Regions from separate parts of the Streptomyces sp. NPDC093111 genome, predicted to be linked through region 2. Evidence: riboswitches for the same ligand, from Rfam matches in the RefSeq annotation. Region 2 holds a riboswitch; the other holds the start of a gene.

Region 1 (10,471 bases), on a different contig from region 2:
GGCGTAACGGGTCATGGGCTGGGCCTCCTCGTACCGCGCCGGCCGTCCCTGGCCGGCTGTGCTCAGCGGCGAGTCTGCGCGGTCCGACGTTGCAACCCCGTTGCGCCCGCCGACAGTTCGGCGTCCAGCGCGGTCAGCCGCGCCCGTACGGCCGGAGCCTGCGCCGTCGGTACGGCCGCGGCGAGCGCCCGCCACACCGCCACGTCGTCCTCGCCCCAGGCGCTGTACGCCCAGTCCGCGAGCAGCCCCGGATCGGCCCGGTCCACCAGCGCCGCCCGCAGCCGCCCGGCCAGCCGGTCCCGGAGCCGCACCACCCCCGGGGCCCGCGAACCGGGCAGCAGCGGCCCCGCGTACTCCCCGAGCGCCGTCGCCACCGCCCCCGAGGCGAGCCGCCGGTCCACCGTCAGGAAGTCCGCGTCGACCTTCCCGGTCAGCCGGTACGGGCGAGACGCCAGCAGCTCCGCACCGAGCAGCCCCCGAAGCCGCGACATCTCCGCCCGCAAGGTCACCGGGGTCACCGACTCGTCCTCGTAGAGCAGCGTCAGCAGTTCGTCACCGCCCACCCCCTCCGGCCGGTGGGCCAGCACCGTCAGGATCTCGCTGTGCCTCCGGGTCAGCCGCAGCCGCCGCCCCGCCGACTGCCACAGCGCCTCGTCCCTGCCCAGCGCCGAGAGCCGTGGCCGCGCCCCGGCCGGGGCGGGGGACAGGAGCGCCAGCTGCGACTCCGCCGCCCGCGCCACCGCCTGCACGAACGCCAGGCTGTGCGGATGCGCGAGCCCGTCCCCGCCCGTGATGTCCACCGCGCCCAGGAGCCGCCCGCTGCGCGGGTCGTGCACCGGCGCCGCCGCGCACGTCCACGCCTGCGCCGGGCGCTGGAAGTGCTCCGCCGCGCACACCTGCACCGGCCGGTCCACGGCGAGCGCCGTCCCCGGCGCGTTGGTCCCAGCCGCCGTCTCCGACCAGCGCGCCCCCGGCACGAAGTTCATCCGGCGCGCACTCCGGAGCGTCTCAGGGTGCCCCTCCACCCACAGCATCCGTCCCGCCGCGTCACAGACCGCGATCAGATGCTCGCCGTCCCGCGCGTACGCCCCCATCAGCTCACGGATCACCGGCATCGCCGCCGCCAGCGGATGCTCCTCCCGGTGCCCCGCCAGCTGCTCCTCGTCGAGCTCGACCCGCGCCGCGCCGTCCGGGCTCACCCGCGCCCGCACCGAGCGCCGCCACGACTCGGCGACCAGCGGCCGCACCGGCGGGACACCGAGCGGCCCCCCGGCGGTGAACGCCTCGTGCGCCCGGCGCACGGCCCCGGGGCCCGCCCCGGCCGCCCCCGCCGTACTCGTCACCGCACCGCTCAACTCGGCCTCCCCGGCTTGGCCGTTCGCCTCGTGGACGTCATCGTCCTCGCCATCGTCGTGCGCGCGCGAGGCGCCGACAAGCGTCCGCGTCACCTCGCATATGCCCCCTGTCCGGTACCCGTCACGCGGACCGTCACGTACAGTGGTGCCGGGCCGTGACTGGCGCTTGAGGTGGATCACCACCGGGGAGCGGCCCGGCGGACGCGCTCACCGGCGCGGTCGTGTCGCGGTCGCGCGCCTGGGCATCCACCGGTCATCGTCGACGCCCAGGAGTGGCCCATGTCCACCAGCACCGCCCGCCTCATGGACGGCACCGCGCTCGCCCGCCGCACGGTCGAGGAGACCGCCGTCCGCGCCGCCGAGATCACCCGCCGCACCGGCGTCACCCCCTGTCTGGCCACCGTCCTCGTCGGCGCCGACCCGGCCTCCGTCACGTACGTCAAGATGAAGCAGAACCGGTGCGCGAAGGCCGGAATCCGCTCCAAGCACGTCGAGCTGCCCGCCGAGACCACCACCGAAGAGCTGGTCGCGGCGATCACCGCCCTCTCCGTGGACCCCGAGGTCCACGGCATCCTGCTCCAGCACCCCGTCGGCCCGCGCATCGACGAGCGCGCCGCCTTCGAGGCCATCGCCCCGGAGAAGGACGTCGACGGCGTCACCATGGCCTCCTTCGCCGCCATGGGCTTCGGCCTGCCCGGCTTCGTCTCCTGCACCCCCGGCGGCATCATGCGCCTGCTCGACGCGTACGAGGTCGAGCTCAGCGGCAAGCGGGCCGTCGTCGTCGGCCGAAGCGCCATCCTCGGCAAGCCGGCCGGTCTGCTGCTCCTCGGCCGCGACGCCACCGTCACCTACTGCCACTCCCGCACCACGGACCTCTCCGCGGCGATCCGCGAGGCCGACATCCTCGTCGCCGCCGTCGGCAAGCCGAACTTCATCAAGGGCGAGGACATCAAGCCGGGCGCCGTCGTGATCGACGCCGGCTACAACCCGGGCAACGTCGGCGACGTCGATTTCGCGAGCGCCGCCGAGCGGGCCTCTCTCATCACGCCCGTGCCCGGCGGTGTCGGCCCGATGACCATCGCCGTCCTGCTCGCCCAGACCGTCGAGGGGGCCGAGCGCCAGCTCGGGCTCTGACTTGTACGGAGCGGGGGCCGAGGCCGTTCGAGGTGCCGGTGGCGCTGCCGGTGCCGGCACCGGTGCCGGCGGCGGTTCGAACAGCGGCCGTTCGAGGCGGCGACGGTTCGAGGCGGCGACGGTCCGGGTGGCGGCGGTCCGGGTGGCTGTCCCGGTTTGCGGTGGGGTGTCCGTTGACGCCGCCCCCTGACCGCCGGTCGCCGCCGTCCGTGCCGCCCGCCTCGGGGGCGTGATCAGGGTCTCGCCCCAGCAGCGGGATTGTCACGGTTCTGTACGAGCGGAGCCCAAGTCCCGGATATCGCTCGCCACATGGGCGATGCCAGGTGAACCTGTTCCCTATGCTCCACCCGCCGACGGCACCCCCGTCCCGCGGCGCCCGGGACCCTCGACGGCCGGGCGCCGGCGTTCTGCTCGTCGCGGCGCTCGCCGCGGTCCTGCTCCTCTCCGTCGCCCTGACCGCGCGCGGCGGCACCGACGCCCGCGCGCCCCGCGCCGTCGGCTCCGCGCGCGCCGGCGCGGACACGGCGCCGCCCCCGGACGCCGGACCCGCCGGCGGGCGTGCCGACACGCCGTACGACACGCCCGGTCAGCACCCCTCCGCCCAGGGCGAGAGCCCCTCGCCCCTGCCGACGCGCACGGCGGCGGCGACCCGATCGGCGAAGCCCCGCCAGGTCCGCACGGCCTCCTCGTCACCCAGCGGCTCCGGCTCCGCCGCCACGCCCACGGCGACCGGCCGGACGCCCGCGCCGACACGGACCACGCCGCGCCGCTCGACGGCGCCCTCGGGCACCTCGTACGAGCGGCTGCGGGTCGGCGAATGCTTCGACATCGACCGCGACGCGCCGGGCACCGTCGTGCGACGCACCTGCGACACGCCGCACGACGCCGAGGTCGTCGCCCGGCTGCGGCTCACCGGCAGGTACGCAGACGACGGCGCGGTACGGGACGCCGCCGCCGACCTGTGCCGGGGGCTGCTCCGCCGCAAGGCCGCGGACCAGCCGCTCGGGACCCGCTGGACGACCTTCGTCCAGTACCCGTACCGCACCAGCTACCTGCTCGGCGACGACACCGCCGTCTGCAGCCTCGCCGCCCCCTCCGGCTCGGGCCGGAAGCTGACCGCGCCGCTCCAGTGACACCGCCCGGCGGCGGCCCCCGTCAGGGCGCCGCCGCCACGGCCGCGAGCGCCGCCGCCGGGTCCTGCTCCGCCGGTCCCGCCGGGCTCCAGCGGCCGTGCTCCTTGCGGTACGGCCACCAGCGGCCGTCGACCCCCAGCCGCAGCTGGGCGTCCGCCCCGGCGACCGTCCAGCGGGCGGCGCCGACGGGCCTCAGCTGGGGCCGCTCGCCGTCCTCCCATGCCTCCGCGAGCTGCGCCCCCGCCCGTGCCAGCGCCTCGGGAGCCGGGACCCGGTGTTCCTCCAGGACCTCCAGCGCCGCCGCGCCGCCGAACCGCCACGCGCGCACCGCCAGGTCGAGCTCGGCCCGCCCGCGCCCGGAGCCCTCGGCGAGTCGCGCCGCGATCCGCGACACGGGGTCGCCCGCGGCCAGCCGCACCGCGTCCTCGGACGGCGAGAGCCGGGCCTCGTCGACGGCACCGGTCAGCATCCGCAGGGCCCTGGCCGCGGCGTCCGCCGCCAGGAACTCCAGCGCCGCCGGGTCGATCCCGGGCTCAGGGCCGTCCTCGGTGTCGAGCGACGGCGGTTCACCCGGCGCGGCGGGCGGGACCGGCGGGTCGGGAAGCGGCGGCAGGATGCCCCCGGCCGCGAACGCCTCCTCCGCCGACACGCCGGTCGTGGGCGACCCGCCGGACCGGCCGCCCGCGTCCACCGCAGCCGACCCGCCCGAGGCGGCGGACCCGCCGGACGCCCCCGGCACGGCAGCGCCCTGGGGCCCCTCGGCACCGGCGGCGCGTGCCGCGCTGCGCTCGTGCAGCGCGTCGATCAGGGCCCGCTCCCCGCGCCCGCGCATCAACAGGAGCACGAACGGATCCTCGTCGAGCAGCCGCGCCACCTGGTAGCACAGCGCCGCCGTGTGCGGGCAGTGGTCCCACGCCTCGCAGCCGCACTCCGGCTCCAAGTCGCCGACGCCCGGCATCAGTTCGAGCCCGGCCGCCGCCGCGTCCTCGACCAGGTGCGGGGGCAGCTCCCGGTCGAGCAGGGCCGCGATGTGGCCCGCGCTGTCCGCCGCGAGGTCGAGCAGCCGGTCCCACTCCGCCTCGGACAGCTCCTGGAGCAGCACGTCGCTCCGGTAGGCCGTGCCGTCGCGGTCCTGCACCACGGCCGTGATCCGGCCCGGCCGGACCGACACCGCACCCACCGCCCCCGCCCGGGCGTGTCGCCGCCCCTGCTTCAGCTGCTGTCCGTCGAGCGCCGTGTCCTCCAGCGCCTGCAGCCAGGCCCGGCCCCACCAGGTCCGGGCGAACACCGAGCCCCGCACCGGCGGCAGCGCCGCGAAGGTCCGCTCGTCCTCGGTCCCGTACTCGCTCATCGTCCGTCCTCCCCGCGCAGCCGCACCAGCTCCGCGAGCTCCGCGTCCGTCAGTTCCGTCAGGGCCGCCTCGCCGCCGCCGAGCACGGCGTCCGCCAGCTCGCGCTTGCGCTCCAGCATCTCCGCGATCCGGTCCTCGATCGTGCCTTCGGCGATCAGCCGGTGCACCTGCACCGGCCGGGTCTGCCCGATCCGGTAGGCGCGGTCCGTGGCCTGTGCCTCCACCGCGGGGTTCCACCACCGGTCGTAGTGCACGACATGTTCGGCCCGGGTCAGGTTGAGCCCGGTGCCCGCCGCCTTCAACGACAGCAGGAAGACCGGGACCTCGCCGGCCTGGAAGCGCTCGACCATCGCCTCCCGCTCGGCGACCGGCGTGCCGCCGTGCAGGAACCGGGTGGGCACGCCACGCCCGGCGAGGTGCGCTTCCAGGAGCCGCGCCATCTGCACGTACTGGGTGAAGACGAGGACGCTCGCCCCCTCCGCGAGGATGGTGTCGAGGAGCTCGTCGAGCAGTTCCAGCTTGCCCGAACGGCCCTCCACCCGGGGGCTTTCCTCCTTCAGGTACTGCGCCGGGTGGTTGCAGATCTGCTTGAGGCCGGTGAGCAGCTTGACCACCAGGCCGCGCCGCTCCATCCCGTCGGCCTCGGCGATCGCGGCCAGCGTCTCGCGGACCACGGCCTCGTAGAGACCCGCCTGCTCCTTCGTCAACGCCACGGCCCGGTCGGTCTCCGTCTTCGGCGGCAGTTCGGGGGCGATCCCCGGATCCGACTTGCGGCGCCGCAGCAGGAAGGGCCGCACGAGCGAGGCGAGACGCTCGGCCGCCGCCGGATCACGGCCGCCCTCGACGGCCGAGGCGTAGCGCGTACGGAACGCGCCGAGCCCGCCGAGCAGCCCCGGCGTCGTCCAGTCGAGGATCGCCCACAGCTCGGAGAGGTTGTTCTCCACCGGCGTGCCGGACAGCGCCACCCTCGCCGCGCCCGGGACGGTGCGCAGCGCGCGGGCGGTCGCCGAGTACGGGTTCTTGACGTGCTGGGCCTCGTCCGCCACGACCAGGCCCCACGCCCGCTCGGCGAGTCGCGGCGCGTCGAGCCGCATCGTGCCGTACGTGGTGAGGACGAACTCGCCGTCGGCGAGGGCGTCCAGGTCGCGCGCCGGGCCGTGGAAGCGGCGCACCGGCGTGCCGGGGGCGAACTTCTCGATCTCGCGCTGCCAGTTGCCCATCAGCGAGGTCGGGCAGACCACCAGGGTGGGACCGGCGGAATCCGGGTCGGTCTGCCGGTGCAGGTGGAGGGCGATCAGGGTGATCGTCTTGCCCAGGCCCATGTCGTCGGCGAGGCAGCAGCCGAGTCCGAGCGAGGTCATCCGGTGCAGCCAGCCGAGGCCGCGCAGCTGGTAGTCGCGCAGGGTGGCGGCGAGCGCGGCGGGCTGGGCGATCTCCTGGGCGTCGCCCTCCGGTTCGGCGAGCCGGGCCCGCAGCCGCTCCACCCAGCCGGTCGCCTCGACCTCGACCCGGCGCCCGTCGACCTCGGTGGTGCCGGTGAGCACGGCGCCCAGCGCGTCGACCGGGGTGAGCTTGTGGTCCTGGTACGTACGGGCCCGCCGCAGCTCCTCGGGGTCGACGAGCACCCACTGGTCCCGGAGCCGTACGAGCGGCCTGCCCGCCTCGGCGATCCGGTCGAGCTCGGCACGCGTGAGCTCCTGGTCGCCGACGGCGAAGCGCCAGTCGAAGGAGAGCAGGGCGTCGGCGGACAGGAACGAGGGCAGGGCGTCCCCCCGGTCGCGCGCGCCGCGCCCGTCGCGCGGCTCGCCGGAGTCGTCGAAGTGACCCGTGCCGGGGGCTTGTTCGTCTCCTGCGTGCGTGCCCGGCGGGCCGATGACGGCGCGGGCGGTGAGCCGGTTCGCGAGCTCGCGCGGCCAGTGGACGCGGACACCCGTGGCGGCCAGCGCGCGGGCCGCGGGACCCAGGAGCTCCGCGATCTCCTCGTCGGCGAGGTCGACCGCGTCGGGGACGGCCGCCGAGAGCAGCGGAGAGAGCGCGGGCCAGGCGCGCGCCGCCCGGCGCAGCGCGAGCAGGGCGTCCATCCGGGCCCGGGGCCCGAGGGCGGCACCCGCCGGGGACACCCCTGCCCACACCTCGGCCGCGTCCGCGACCAGGGTGGGGTCGGCGACCGAGTGCATCTGGAGGACGGCGCGGAAGGCGGGGCCGGGGGAGGCGACGCCGGTCCCGGTCTCGGCGGGCTCCACGGTTCCCGAGAGCTCGGCGGACCGGTCGGCCGCCTCCGCACCCACCAACTCCAGCCGCAGCGACAGGCGTACGCCCGCGTCATGACCCGCCGCCACGTCCGCCGCCCAGCCGCGCTGCCGCGGGAGCTCCTGCGGCTCGTGGCTCTCGTCGGCGGCGAAGGCGGGGCCGCCCGCCGCCAGGGGCGCGGCCGGGGTACGCGGCAGCACGTCGGCGACGGCGTCGGCGAACGCCCGCAGCAGGCCCTCCTGTTCGGGGAGAAGCAGCGGCTCGTCCTCCGCGCCGGCCGCCAGCGGTACGGCGTGGGCGGCCGGCGGCATGGAGGCCGCGAGGTCGCGCAGCGCGGCCAGCTCCTCGGGGCCCAACGGCCCGGCCCGCCACGCGTCGCGGTCGGTGGAGGTGAGCCCGGGCAACAGCAGGCCCCGGGCGACCAGGCCGAGGGAGAACAGGGCCGCCGCGCCCCAGAACGCGGCCGCGGGCGAGGCGTCCTCGGCGGACCGCGCCCGGACGAGCACGGGCAGGGCCTCCCGTACGGGCAGGAACAGCGCGGGCACGGTCCGCGGCAGCACGTCGTCGTCGAGGACGGTCAGTTCGGTGGCGGCGGCGTCCGCCGGGGGTCGGAACTCCGGTCCCCAGAACGCGATCCGCCCCGCGCGAGGGGGGTCGGAGGGGAGGAAGACGGCGGAACAGCGGCCCAGTTCATCGGGGGACGAGGGAGCCGGGGACAGAGGCGACGGAGACGAGGACGAGGATGACGGAGACGAGGACGAGGACGACGGCGAGAGCGGCAGCGACAACGCATTCCTCAAATTTGACTACTGGTGGGTCGAGCGGCCGAGGGTACCTGAACGCGCCACCCTCACGCGTCGATCGACACCGTGATCTGGATCACCCCGGCGCGCCGTGGTGGGGAAGGCCCCACCCTCACCCCAGGGGCGCCCCCCGAACCGGCCCGGGTGGTGACGCCATGGCCCGGACCGATCACCGATCCGTAGGTTTCGAGTGGCCGCCACGACCCCGCGCGGCGACCCCTTCCAAGGACCCCGGAGCCCGTCATGTCCCAGGCCACCGCGACGCTCGCCGCACCCCTCGCGGCACCCGACCCGCGCCCCGCCCGCCGTCAGGGCGGGGGCGGCGGAAGCGAGTTCGCCCCCCTGCTGCGCACCATCAAGGAGCAGGGGCTGCTCGAACGCCGGCCCGGCTGGTACGCCCGGGGCATCGCGGTCAACCTGCTCGGCATCGCCGCCGTCGTCACCGGCCTCGCGCTCATCGGCCCGTCCTGGTGGGCACTGCTCCTCGCGGTGCCGCTCGCGCTGCTCTCCGCCCGTGTGGCCTTCGTCGGCCACGACGCCGGCCATTCCCAGATCACCGACCGGCGCGGGCTCGGACGGGTCATCCAGCTCGTCCACGCCAACCTGCTCCTCGGCATGAGCCGCGAGTGGTGGAACGACAAGCACAACCGCCACCACGCCAACCCCAACCACCTGGACAAGGACCCGGACGTCGCCGCCGACATCCTCGTCTTCGCCGCGCACCAGACCGGCGGACGCACGGGCCTGCGCGGCTGGCTCACCCGCCACCAGGCCTGGATGTTCTTCCCGCTGACCACCCTGGAGGGCATCGCCCTCAAGGTGTACGGAGTCCAGGCGCTGCTCGCCCAGGACGGCCCCTACCGCACCCGCCGTGAGCGTCTCGTCGAAGGCGGCCTGCTCCTCGCCCACCTCGCCGGATACGCGGCGCTGCTGCTGACCCTGCTGAGCCCGCTCCAGGCCCTCGCCTTCGCGCTGATCCACCAGATGCTCCTCGGCGTGCACCTGGGGATGGCCTTCGCCCCGAACCACAAGGGCATGGAGATGCCGAACGCCCACCCGGACGGCGACTCCTGGGGGCACCTGCGCCGCCAGGTGCTGACCTCGCGCAACATCCGCGGCGGGGCGCTCACCGACTGGTTCCTCGGCGGTCTCAACTACCAGATCGAGCACCACCTGTTCCCCAGCATGCCGCGCCCGCACCTGCGCCTTGCCCAGAACGCGGTGCGCGCGCACTGCGCCGAGGTCGGCATCCCGTACACGGAGACCGGCTTCGTCGCCTCGTACCGCGAGGCACTCGGCCACCTGCACGAGGTCGGTGCCCCGCTCCGCGCCGAGGAGCGCGTCGCATAAGGTCGGGGCGCGCGACACCCGAGGAGAGGGGAGCTCCAGGTCATGAGCGGTACGAGCGGTACGAGCGGTGAGCACGAGGTCGACCAGGCCGACCAGGCCGACCAGGCCAACGAGGCCGGCAAGGCCAAGGGCGCCGGAAAGGCCAAGGAAGCCGGGGAGGCCGTGGTCACCACGGTCAGCAGCAACGGGGTCTACTCCTTCACCAAGCCCAACCGAGAGAGCGTCACGCTCCTCGCCGGGCTGGGCGTGGAGGGCGACGTGCACGCGGGCGTCACGGTCAAGCACCGGTCCCGGGTGGCCAAGGACCCGACCGTGCCCAACCTGCGCCAGGTCCACCTGATCCACGCGGAGCTCTTCGACGACGTGGCCCTCGCCGGTTTCGAGGTCACCCCCGGCGCCCTCGGGGAGAACATCACCACCCGGGGCATCGACCTGCTCGGCCTGCCGACCGGCACCCGGCTCCACCTCGGTGCCGAGGCGGTCGTGGAGGTCACCGGACTGCGCAACCCGTGCGCGCAGATCGACACCTACCGGCACGGACTCCTGAAGCAGGTTCTCGGACGGGACGAGGAGGGCCGGATCGTCCGCAAGGCGGGCATCATGTCGGTCGTCCTGGCGGGCGGCGAGGTGCGCCCCGGCGACACGATCCGCGTCGAGCTGCCGGCGGAACCGCACCGCGCCCTGGAGATGGTCTGAGCGGTGGCGGAGGGTCGGTCTGGCGGTCGGCCCCGTGGCCCGGCGGCCTGGCGGTCGGCCTGGCGGTCGGCCCGGCGGCCGGGACGGTCGGGAGGCGGCCGGGACGGTCGGGATGGCCGGATGGCCGGATTCCGACCGGTTCGCGTGAACCAATGAATACTTACTGGTAACTTGCGCGAGTTGATCAAGGTCGGGGGGCCGTTCCGTGGTGCCCTCCGGCCTGAGCCACTCCCCATTTCAAGGAACCACATTGGCACGCACCGTCCGCACGACGGCCCTCGCCCTGACCCTCTCCTTCGCCCTGCTGCCCGCCGTTCCGGCGACCGCCGCGTCCCCGGCGCCCGCGCCGCCGGCCGCCGCGGCCGGGTCCGCCACCCCGCACCTGGACGCCGTCGAGCA
Region 2 (10,471 bases):
GGAGATGGACGTCAGCCGCTACCTGAAGAGCATCCAGGACCGGGTGGCGAACGGGGTGACCGTGGCGCTGCGTCAGGCCGGTTACGAGACCGCCGAGTTCGAGCAGAAGATCGTGCACGTCGCCGAGGGCGGCACGTTCATCGAGAACACCAAGGGGAACGTCACCATCGGCGACCACAACACGGTCACCAGCAAGACCTTCACCACGACGAAGACCGGAGGCGACCGTGGCTGACCAGGATCAGGACCGGGGCCAGGGCCGGAACAGGCCCGTGGCGGGCGGCATCAGCATCACCAACACCCAGGGCAACGTCACCATCGGCGACCAGAACACCGTGTCGTACACGGTGCAGGGCACCGAGCCCGCGCGCGACCCCGCGCAGGAGGAGCTGCTCCAGGCCATCCGCAGGCTCCGCGGCGACCTCGGCGGGGTCGTCGCCTCCGAGCAGACGACCGCCCTCGACGCCGAACTCTCCGACGCCGAGGACGAGATCGAGGGCACGGGCTCCGCCGGCCCGGGCCGGCTCACCCGGCTCCGCCAGGCCCTGACCGACGCCGGTGCCGTGACCGGCATCCTCGCCTCGGGCGTCGCCGTCGGCCAGGCCGTCGCCGCCCTGCTCGGAGCGTGAGATGAGCGGGTACGGGGGAGAGGTGCGCTGGAACGACGAGAAGCAGAGCTGGGAGACGGTCACCGGACCCCCCGCCCCCCGGCCGTCCCCGCCCGCGGCGCAGCCGGCGCCGCTCCGGATCCAGCCCGTCCAGCCCCTGCCGGGCCAGCCGCCGCTGCCCCCGACGTACGACCCGACCGTGGGCCTCGACCCCGGTCCGGCCTCCCCGCCCGGCGCCTTCGCGCCCCCGGCGCCCGGCCGGTCGCGGAACGCGGTGGTCGCCGGGGTCGTGGTCGCGGTGCTGGCCGCCGGGGGCGTCGGCAGCTGGCTGGTGTGGGGCCGCGACGGCGACCCGAAGGGGGCGGCGGGTTCGCCGGGCACCTCGGTCAGTGCGCCCGCCGATCCGGGGCGGACCTCGGACCCGGCCTCCGCCTCGCCGTCCGACTCGCCCTCGCCGTCGGACAGTTCGGCGCCCATGGACGACATGCCGCCGCCCGGCTTCCGTGCGGTCGAGGACCCGGAGGGCTTCGTCATCGCCGTCCCCGAGGGCTGGAGCAGGACCTCCTCCAAGGAGGGCGTCTTCTACCACTCGCCCGACGGGAAGAGCCTGTTCCAGATCTTCACCCTCGCCGCCCCGGACACCACACCGTACGAATCGCTCCAGCAGACCTCCCGGACCCTCGCCGGGAACCCGGGGTACGCGGAGATCTCGCTGGAGCGGACCGGCGAGGGCGACACCGCGGAACTGGTGTACGCGTACGACCGGCAGGAGGGCCGCCGCAAGGTGGTCGACCGGGCGTTCACCGGCACCGACGGGCGCCAGCACGCGATCCTGGTCGCGGGCCCGGAGACCGACTGGCCCAAGCAGCGCGAGGACCTGACCATCGCCCTGCAGTTCTTCAGGCCGTGAGCAGCTCCGCCGCGAGCTCCTTCGTCCCGGCGAGGGTGCGAAGGAGCAGGCCCTGCCCGAAGGTGATCCGGGTGGCGCCGAGCCGGCCGAGCTCGGCGAACGACGGATCGCCGGGCCGGGCGAGGAAGTTGAGCGGCCCCTCGACCCCGGCGGCCCGCAGCCGGGGCAGGTCCTCGGCCGGGGCGAGGATCGGGAAGACGCAGTCCGCGCCCGCCGCCGTGTAGAGGCGGGCGCGCGCGGCGGCCTCGTCGAGGGTCCCGCCGTGGAGGTACGTGTCCACCCGGGCGTTCAGGAACAGCCCGGGCCCGGCCTCCGCCCGTACCTCCGCGAGCCGTTCGGCCTGTTCGCGGGGGTCGCGCGGGCCGTCCGTACGGTCGGAGTCCTCCAGGTTGAGGCCGACGGCGCCGGTCTCCAGGACCCGGGCGACCAGCTCGTTCGCGGAGAGGCCGTAGCCCCCCTCCAGGTCGGCGGTGACCGGGACGGAGACCGCCCGGACGATCCGGGTCACGGCCGCGAACATCTCGTCGGCCGGGGTCCGCCCGTCCTCGTGGCCCAGCACGGCGGCGATGCCCGCGCTCGGCGTGGCCAGGGCGGGGAACCCGGCCTCCTCGAAGACCCGCGCGGAGGCGGCGTCCCACGGCCCCGGCAGGACCAGGGGAAGCCCGCCGGCCGGGACGCCGGTGTGCAGCGCCCGCAGCTCCTCGACGCGGCTCACCGCTTGTGCGCCCCGGCGGTGTAGTGGCCCGGGGCCATGCGGGTGCTGACGCCGATCCGGTTCCAGGAGTTGATGACCGTGATGGCGCCGATGAGGTGCGCGAGCTCGGTCTCGTCGAAGTGCTCGGCGGCCCGCGCGTACACCTCGTCGGCCACGAAGCCGTCGGTGAGGACGGTGACCGCCTCGGTGAGGCCGAGGGCGGCCAGCTCGCGCTCGGTGTAGAAGTGCCGCGACTCGCGCCACGCGGAGAGCTGGACGATCCGCTGCACGGTCTCGCCGGCCGCGATCGCGTCCTTCGTGTGCATGTCGAGGCAGAAGCCGCAGTTGTTGATCTGCGAGGAGCGGATCTTGATCAGCTCGTACAGGGTGGGGTCGACGTGCTTCGCGGCGGCGATCTCCAGGCCGACCATGGCCTTGTAGAACTCCGGGTGGAGCTTGGCGAACGCGAGGCGGGGGGCGTGCTCGTGGGCGTAGGCGGTCTTCTCGGCGGGCTGTGTCGTGGTCGTCATGAGATTCACCGTACGGGCCGGATGGTGCCCGGGTATGGTCCATTTCCATGGCAAACGAGTGGGCCACTTTCGGGTCCGACCTGCATCTGGAACTGGGCGGACAGGGCCTGCGCGACGGCCTCATGCACGCGCTGCGGGAGGCGGTGCGCAGCGGGCGCCTGGAGGCGGGGGTGCGACTGCCCTCCTCCCGCTCCCTCGCGGCCGACCTGGGGGTGGCCCGCAACACCGTCGCCGACGCGTACGCGGAGCTCGTCGCGGAGGGCTGGCTGACCGCCCGGCAGGGCTCGGGCACCCGGGTGGCCCGCCGCTCGGTGCCGCGCCGCCCGGTGCAGTCCCGGGCCGCCACGGCCCTCCACTCCGCGCCCGGCAAACCCACGTACAACCTGCGCCCCGGCACCCCCGACCTCGCCTCCTTCCCGCGCGCCGACTGGCTGAAGGCCGCCCGCAAGGCACTGACGACCGCACCGAACGAGGCCTTCGGCTACGGGGACCCGCGCGGCCGGATCGAGCTGCGCACGGTGCTCGCCGAGTACCTGGCCCGGGCGCGGGGCGTGTACGCGCGGCCCGAGCGGATCGTGGTCTGCTCCGGGTTCGTGCACGGCCTGATGCTGATGGGGCAGGTGCTGAAGGCGCGGCGGGTGCGGGAGGTGGCGGTCGAGGCGTACGGGCTGGACGTCCACTGGGACATCCTGGCCGGGGCGGGCCTGCGCATCCCCGGGCTGCCCTTCGACGAGCGCGGCACCCGCACGGAGGGGCTGGCCGCGATGGCCGGGGTGGGGGCGGTCCTGATGACCCCCGCGCACCAGTTCCCCATGGGCGGCGCGCTCCAGCCGGACCGGCGGGCGGCGGCGGTCGACTGGGCGCGGGCGTCCGGGGGCCTGATCCTGGAGGACGACTACGACGGGGAGTTCCGCTACGACCGCCAGCCGGTCGGCGCCCTCCAGGGCCTCGACCCGGAGCGGGTCGTCTACCTCGGCACCGCGAGCAAGTCGCTGGCGCCGGGGCTGCGGCTGGCCTGGATGGTGCTGCCGGAGCACCTGGTCGGCGAGGTGACGGAGGCGAAGGGGGCGGTGGACTGGGTGTCGAGCGTGACGGACCAGCTGACCTTCGCGGAGTTCCTGGGCTCGGGGGCGTACGACCGGCATGTGCGCGCCATGCGGCTGCGCTACCGGCGGCGCCGCGACCAGCTCGTCGACGCGGTGGCGGCGCGGTCGCCGGGGACGCGGATCAGCGGGATCGCGGCCGGGCTGCACGCGGTCCTCGAACTCCCGCCGGGCACCGAACGCTCGGTCACCCAGGCCGCCGCCTTCCAGGGCCTCGCCCTCCAGGGCATCAACCGCTTCCGCCACCCGGACACGCCGCCGACGGCCGACGCGCTGATCGTGGGCTACGGGACACCGACGGACAGCGGGTGGACGGGAGCGCTGGAGGCGCTGTGCAGGGTGCTGCCGTAGCGCTCTACGGGTCGCACGACGGCTCACGCCACCGCTCCCGGCTCATCCCACCGCTTCGGGCGCGGCCTCCGGTGCGGCCGGGGCCTCGCCGAAGCGGGCCAGGGTGAGGGAGCCGGCGATCGCGACGGCGAAGCCGAGGACGGCGAGCCAGCCGTAGCCCTCGCGGGTCTGGTCCCCGAGCCACACGACGCCCACCAGCGCGGGCCCGATGGTCTCGCCGAGCACCAGTCCCGCCGTCGCGGTGGTCACCGACCCGCGGTGCAGCGCGGAGGTCAGCAGCAGGAACGCCGCCCCGCCGCCGACGAGCAGCGCGTACAGCGCCGGGTTGGTGAGGTCGACCGAGTCGATCAGCCGGACCGCGACCTCGACGACGCCGAAGCCGAAGCCGGCCGCGAGGCCCAGGGTGAGGGCGCGGGGCCGCTCCGGCAGCCGCCCCGCGGCCGCGCCGACGGCGAGGACGGCGAAGGCGGCGACGAGCAGCCCCCATTGGAGGGTCGCCGAGTCGGTCCCGTCGTGCCCTTCGCGCCCGGACGCGAGGGCCAGCATGGCGAGCCCGAGGCAGACCACGCCGACCGCCGTCCACTCGATCCGCCGCAGCCGTACGTTCAGCACGCGGGAGGCGATCACCGCCGTCACGGCGAGGCTGGCCGCGAGCGAGGCCCCCACCGCGTAGATCGGCAGGGTCCGCAGGGCGACGATCTGGAGGACGAAGCCGAGGCCGTCCAGGCCGAGCCCGGCCACGTACCGCCACTGGCGCAGGGCCCGCCACAGCAGCGTCACGTCGACGCCGCCGCCCGTGCCGGGCTCGGCGGCCCGGGCGCCGAGCGCCTGAAGTACCGACGCGGCCCCGAAGCAGAGCGCGGATCCGAGCGCACACACCATCCCAAGAAGCACGAAAGGGACTCTAGTGCGAGCGGGAGCGGAGGGCCGCACCGGCCGGGCCTACACTGTGCGATCGCAACAGACATCGGGGAGAGCAGGGGAGGACGGGCCATGCGCAGGCTGAGGTCGGGCACGGTGATACTCGGCGGCGTGAGCGTGCTGGCGGCGACCCTGACGGCGTGCGGTTCGGAGCCGGACCGCCGCTGCATCGACCCGGTGACGTACAAGGAGCTGCCGGACTACAAGTGCGAATCCGGCGGCGGCTCCGGCAACGGCAGCACCACGTCCACGGGCCGCTACTACTACGGCGGCGCGGTCAGCAGCGGCAAGGTGAGCGGCGGCAGCTTCGACCGGGCGGCCGTCGACTCGGGCGGCTTCGGCGGCCACCACTCCGGCTCCGGCGGCGGCTGATCCCGGCGTGGAACGCCATCGCGTCGAGCCCCGCCCCGACTGGCAGCGGACCGTCGAGGAACAGGGTCTGATCTACCCCCTGACCCGCTACCCGGACGACTCGCTCCGCCCGTACTGGGACGAGAGCGCCTACTACTCCTTCAGCCTGCCCGAGGTGGAGGCGCTGGAGGAGGTCGTCGAGGAGCTGCACGCGATGTGCCTGGCCGCGGCGGCGCACATCGTGGCGCGGGACCGGTTCGCCGAACTCGGCATCACCGACCCGCGGCTCGCCGGGCTGGTCGCCGAGTCCTGGCGCCGCCGGGCCGAACTCCCCACCATCTACGGCAGGTTCGACCTCCGCTACGACGGCACGGGCCCGGCGAAGATGCTGGAGTACAACGCCGACACCCCGACCTCCCTGGTGGAGGCGGCGAGCCCGCAGTGGTTCTGGATGGAGGAGCGCTTCCCCGGCGCCGACCAGTGGAACTCCCTCCACGAACGCCTCGTCGAGGCGTGGCGGAGCCAGGCGCACCTGCTTCCCCCGGGCAGCCCGGTGCACTTCGTGCACACCGACGGCGACGAGCTCGGCGAGGACCTGATGACGGTCGCGTACCTGCGCGAGACCGCCCAGCAGGCGGGCCTCGACACGGCGGCGCTCTCGGTCGAGCGGATCGGCTGGGACCGGATCTCGGGCCGCTTCGTCGACGACCGGCTGCGTTTCATCCGCGCCTGCTTCAAGCTCTATCCGTGGGAGTGGCTGGCCACGGACCGGTTCGGCCCGCACGTCCTCGACACGCTGGACAACGGCGGGGGCACCGGCAGCACCTGCTGGATCGAGCCGGCGTGGAAGATGCTGCTCTCCAACAAGGCCCTCCTCGCGATCCTGTGGGAGCTCCACCCGGGCCACCCCAACCTGCTGCCCGCCTACCTCGACGGCCCCCGCGAACTCGCCGCCGCCACCGGCTACGTGGCCAAGCCGCTGCTGGGCCGCGAGGGCGCCGGCGTCACCGTCCACCGGCCGGGCGAGGCGCCCGTCGTACGGGACGAACCCTGCTGCTACCAGGAGCTGGCCCCGCTGCCGGACTTCGACGGCAACCGGGTGGTGCTCGGCGCGTGGACGGTGGGCGACGCGTCGGCGGGCCTGGGAATCCGCGAGTCGTCGGGCCTGATCACGGACGAGTACGCCCGCTTCGTCCCGCACGTGATTCTTCAGGACCCCCTGACGGAGCCCTACTCGGCGACGTAGTCCCGCAACGGCGCGGGCTGGAGTCCGGCGGCGTCGGCGAGGTCCAGGGCCCGCCGCAGATCCTCCTCCAGCGTCTCGTTGAAGTGCAGCAGGATGATGTCGCCGGCCTTCAGTCGGGGGGTGGGCGGCGTCCACTGGCCCCAGGTGGTCAGGTCGTACGTCCAGGTCACGACGGCCTTGGCGCCGCAGGCGCGGGCGGTGGTCCGGGTGGTGGCGTCGTACACCCCGTACGGCGGACGCAGCAGCCGCGGCCCGTCCCCGAACTGGGCGAGGTGCTGGTCGCGCGCCCCGCAGACCTCGGCCTTCTGCCCGGCGGCGTCGAGGGTGGTGAGGTCGGGATGGTTGACGGTGTGGTTCTCGACGCGGGACCGCCCCTGGTCGAGCAGGGTGTGGAAGTAGCCGGAGTCGTACGAGTAGGCGCCCGGCAGCAGGAAGAGGGACGCGGGCACCCGCCGGTCGAGCAGCAGCTTCGCGGCGGCGGGGTCGTGGTACCAGCCGTCGTCGATGGTGATGAAGACGACGGGATCACGGGTCTCCACGTGGGAGACGACCGGGACGGGCTCGGGCCAGCCCGCGAGCGGGGCGGCCTGGGCGGGGGAGCCGCCGAGGCCGCCGAAGAGCGCGAGGGGAACGAGCGCGGCGAGCGCACCACGCAGGGCACGGCTCAGACGAGGTCTGGACATGGCGAAATCATTGGCCTAGACCAACTGGGGTGTCAATGCCGGGAGTTGCACCAAAAGGGGATCCGACGACGACGGCGGGAGGGGGCCGGGGCCGGAGGGTGGGGGTGTCCGGACGTGGCGGCGCCCGTAACGAGCGCAGCGAAGTGAAGGTCGCAGTCCGGACACCCCCACCCGGAGGCCCCGGCCCCCGGCGAACAGAGAGTCCGTCCACTCACCCCCCACCCCCCACCCCCCACCCCCCCCGCCACTCACCCCCCGGCGAGCACCTCCCGCAACTGCTGAAGCCCCCAGTCCAGATCCTCCTTGCTGATCACCAGCGGCGGAGCGATCCGAATGGTCGACCCGTGGGTGTCCTTGACGAGCACCCCCCGCCCCATCAGCCGCTCGGAGATCTCCCGCCCGGTACCCCGGGAGGCCACGATGTCGACCCCGGCCCAGAGCCCGCGCCCGCGCACCGTCTCCACCGCGCCGCCGCCCACGAGCAGCCCGAGCTCCGCGTGCAGGTGCTCGCCGAGCTCGGTGGCCCGCTGCTGGTACTCGCCGGTCTCCAGCATGGCGATGACCTCAAGGGCCACCGCGCAGGCCAGCGGGTTGCCGCCGAAGGTCGACCCGTGCTCACCCGGCCGGAACACCCCGAGCACGTCCCGGTCGGCGACGACCGCCGAGACGGGCACCACGCCGCCCCCGAGCGCCTTGCCGAGGATGTAGACGTCCGGCACGACGCCCTCGTGCTCGCACGCGAAGGTCCGCCCGGTCCGGCCGAGGCCGGACTGGATCTCGTCGGCCATGAACAGCACGTTCCGCCGGGCCGTCAGCTCCCGCACCCCGCGCAGGTACCCGGCCGGCGGGACGAGCACCCCGGCCTCGCCCTGGATCGGCTCCAGCAGGACCGCCACCGTGTTCTCGGTGACCGCCGCCTCCAGGGCGGTGAGGTCCCCGTACGGGACGATCTCGAACCCCGGCGTGTACGGCCCGAAGTGGTCCCGGGCCTCGTGGTCCGTGGAGAAGCTGACGATCGTCGTGGTGCGCCCGTGGAAGTTGTTCCCCGCGACGACGATCTTCGCGTGCCCGTCCGGCACGCCCTTCACCTCGTACCCCCACTTCCGGGCCGTCTTCACCGCCGTCTCGACGGCCTCGGCGCCGGTGTTCATCGGCAGCACCGCGTCCTTGCCGCACAGCGCGGCCAGCCGCGTGCAGAACGCGCCGAACCGGTCGTGGTGGAAGGCCCGCGAGGTGAGCGTCAACCGGTCCAGCTGCGCCCGCGCCGCGTCCAGGAGGCGTGGGTTGCCGTGCCCGAAGTTGAGGGCCGAGTACCCGGCGAGCATGTCGAGGTAGCGGCGCCCCTCGACATCGGTCAGCCACGCGCCTTCGGCGGAGGCGACGACCACGGGCAGGGGGTGGTAGTTGTGGGCGCTGTGCGCGTCCGCGGCTGCGATCTCGTCTTGCGTTCTCGACACGGGATCTCCGATCGTCCTGCGGCCAGGGGCGGGTGTGGCTCCCTTTTCTTATCGTCGCTCGCATGCCGGACGGGGAAACCTGCGCTGACGGCGCGCCCGCTAGGCTGGAAACACGCGTGGCGACTGGCGTACGGGGAAGCGACCCCGGGGGAGCCTCGCGCGGCAGACCACACGAGGTGCCGCCCGCCTGGGCATCACGGGAACCGACCGGGTCCCGTGTGGCGCCGCACGCGCGAGCCGCGACGCTCCGGGACCGTCCCCCGACCCAGGAGCGAAAGATGACCACGCCAGCCACCCCCACCCCGGCCCCCACCTCCACCTCCACCTCCTCCCGGCACCCCGCGCTGACGGCCGCCGACCCCGACCTGGCCGCCCTGGTCGGCGCGGAGGAACGCCTCCAGGCGGAGACCCTGCGCCTCATCCCGAGCGAGAACTACGTCTCCGCCGCCGTCCTGGAAGCCTCCGGGACGGTGCTGCAGAACAAGTACAGCGAGGGCTACCCGGGCCGCCGCTACTACGAGGGCCAGCAGAACATCGACCGGATCGAGACCCTGGCCGTCGACCGCGCCAAGGCCCTGTTCGGCGTGGAGCACGCGAACGTGCAGCCGTACTCGGGCTCGCCGGCGAACCTCGCCGTGTACCTGGCCTTCGCGCGGCCGGGGGACACCGTGATGGGCATGGCCCTGCCGATGGGCGGCCACCTGACCCACGGCTGGGGCGTCTCCGCGACGGGCACGTGGTTCCGGGGCGTCCAGTACGGCGTACGCCACGAGGACGGGCTGATCGACTTCGACCAGGTGCGCGAGCTCGCCCTCAAGGAGCGCCCGAAGGTGATCTTCTGCGGCGGCACGGCGCTGCCCCGCACGATCGACTTCGCGGCCTTCGGGGAGATCGCGAGGGAGGCCGGCGCGGTGCTAGTCGCGGACGTCGCCCACATCGCGGGCCTGATCGCGGGCGGCGCGCACCCGTCCCCGGTGCCGTACGCCGACGTGATCTCCACGACCACCCACAAGACCCTGCGCGGCCCGCGCGGCGCCATGCTGATGTCCCGGGAGGAGCACGCGAAGGCCCTCGACAAGGCGGTCTTCCCGGGCCTCCAGGGCGGCCCGCACAACCAGACCACCGCCGCGATCGCGGTGGCCCTGCGGGAGGCGGCCCAGCCCTCCTTCCGCACCTACGCGCACGCGGTCGTCGCCAACGCCAAGGCGCTCGCCGAGGCGCTGCTGGCCCGCGGCTTCGACCTGGTCTCGGGCGGTACGGACAACCACCTGATCCTGATGGACCTCACGCCCAAGGAGGTCCCCGGCAAGATCGCGGCGAAGGCCCTGGACCGGGCGGGCATCGTCGTGAACTACAACACCGTCCCGTACGACACGCGCAAGCCCTTCGACCCCTCCGGCATCCGCATCGGCACCCCTTCCCTCACCTCCCGCGGCCTGGACACCTCGCACATGCCGCGGATCGCGGAGTGGATCGACCGGGCCGTCACCGCGGCGGGCAAGGGCGACGAGGCCACCCTGACGTCCGTACGCGCCGAGGTCGCCGACCTGATGTCCGCGTACCCGGCCCCGGGCCTGCCGGCCTAGTCGGGCGGCCCGGCCCCGGGCCTGCCGGCCT

The links. A riboswitch is a leader RNA that binds a small molecule or an ion and turns the genes downstream of it on or off. The one in region 2 is predicted to bind ZMP and ZTP.
Region 1: another riboswitch for ZMP and ZTP. It lies ahead of AB0Q96_RS36720 (tetrahydrofolate dehydrogenase/cyclohydrolase catalytic domain-containing protein); the one in region 2 lies ahead of glyA (serine hydroxymethyltransferase).

What each region holds. Positions count from the first base shown of each region.
Region 1 covers NZ_JBFBNW010000033.1:7,901-18,371, forward strand. The annotation lists gene AB0Q96_RS36710 (aldehyde dehydrogenase family protein) at 1-15, opposite strand, end outside; gene AB0Q96_RS36715 (GAF domain-containing protein) at 63-1,343, opposite strand; ZMP/ZTP riboswitch at 1,501-1,606, shown strand; gene AB0Q96_RS36720 (tetrahydrofolate dehydrogenase/cyclohydrolase catalytic domain-containing protein) at 1,635-2,489, shown strand; gene AB0Q96_RS36725 (hypothetical protein) at 2,828-3,622, shown strand; gene AB0Q96_RS36730 (SWF or SNF family helicase) at 3,645-4,973, opposite strand; gene AB0Q96_RS36735 (DEAD/DEAH box helicase) at 4,970-7,942, opposite strand; gene AB0Q96_RS36740 (acyl-CoA desaturase) at 8,270-9,376, shown strand; gene AB0Q96_RS36745 (MOSC domain-containing protein) at 9,419-10,072, shown strand; gene AB0Q96_RS36750 (phospholipase D-like domain-containing protein) at 10,323-10,471, shown strand, end outside.
Region 2 covers NZ_JBFBNW010000008.1:237,692-248,162, reverse strand. The annotation lists gene AB0Q96_RS16255 (hypothetical protein) at 1-235, shown strand, start outside; gene AB0Q96_RS16250 (hypothetical protein) at 228-629, shown strand; gene AB0Q96_RS16245 (serine/arginine repetitive matrix protein 2) at 631-1,518, shown strand; gene AB0Q96_RS16240 (isocitrate lyase/phosphoenolpyruvate mutase family protein) at 1,508-2,233, opposite strand; gene AB0Q96_RS16235 (carboxymuconolactone decarboxylase family protein) at 2,230-2,742, opposite strand; gene AB0Q96_RS16230 (PLP-dependent aminotransferase family protein) at 2,790-4,196, shown strand; gene AB0Q96_RS16225 (hypothetical protein) at 4,239-5,078, opposite strand; gene AB0Q96_RS16220 (hypothetical protein) at 5,190-5,489, shown strand; gene AB0Q96_RS16215 (glutathionylspermidine synthase family protein) at 5,497-6,714, shown strand; gene AB0Q96_RS16210 (polysaccharide deacetylase family protein) at 6,699-7,397, opposite strand; gene rocD (ornithine--oxo-acid transaminase) at 7,646-8,854, opposite strand; ZMP/ZTP riboswitch at 8,964-9,054, shown strand; gene glyA (serine hydroxymethyltransferase) at 9,133-10,440, shown strand.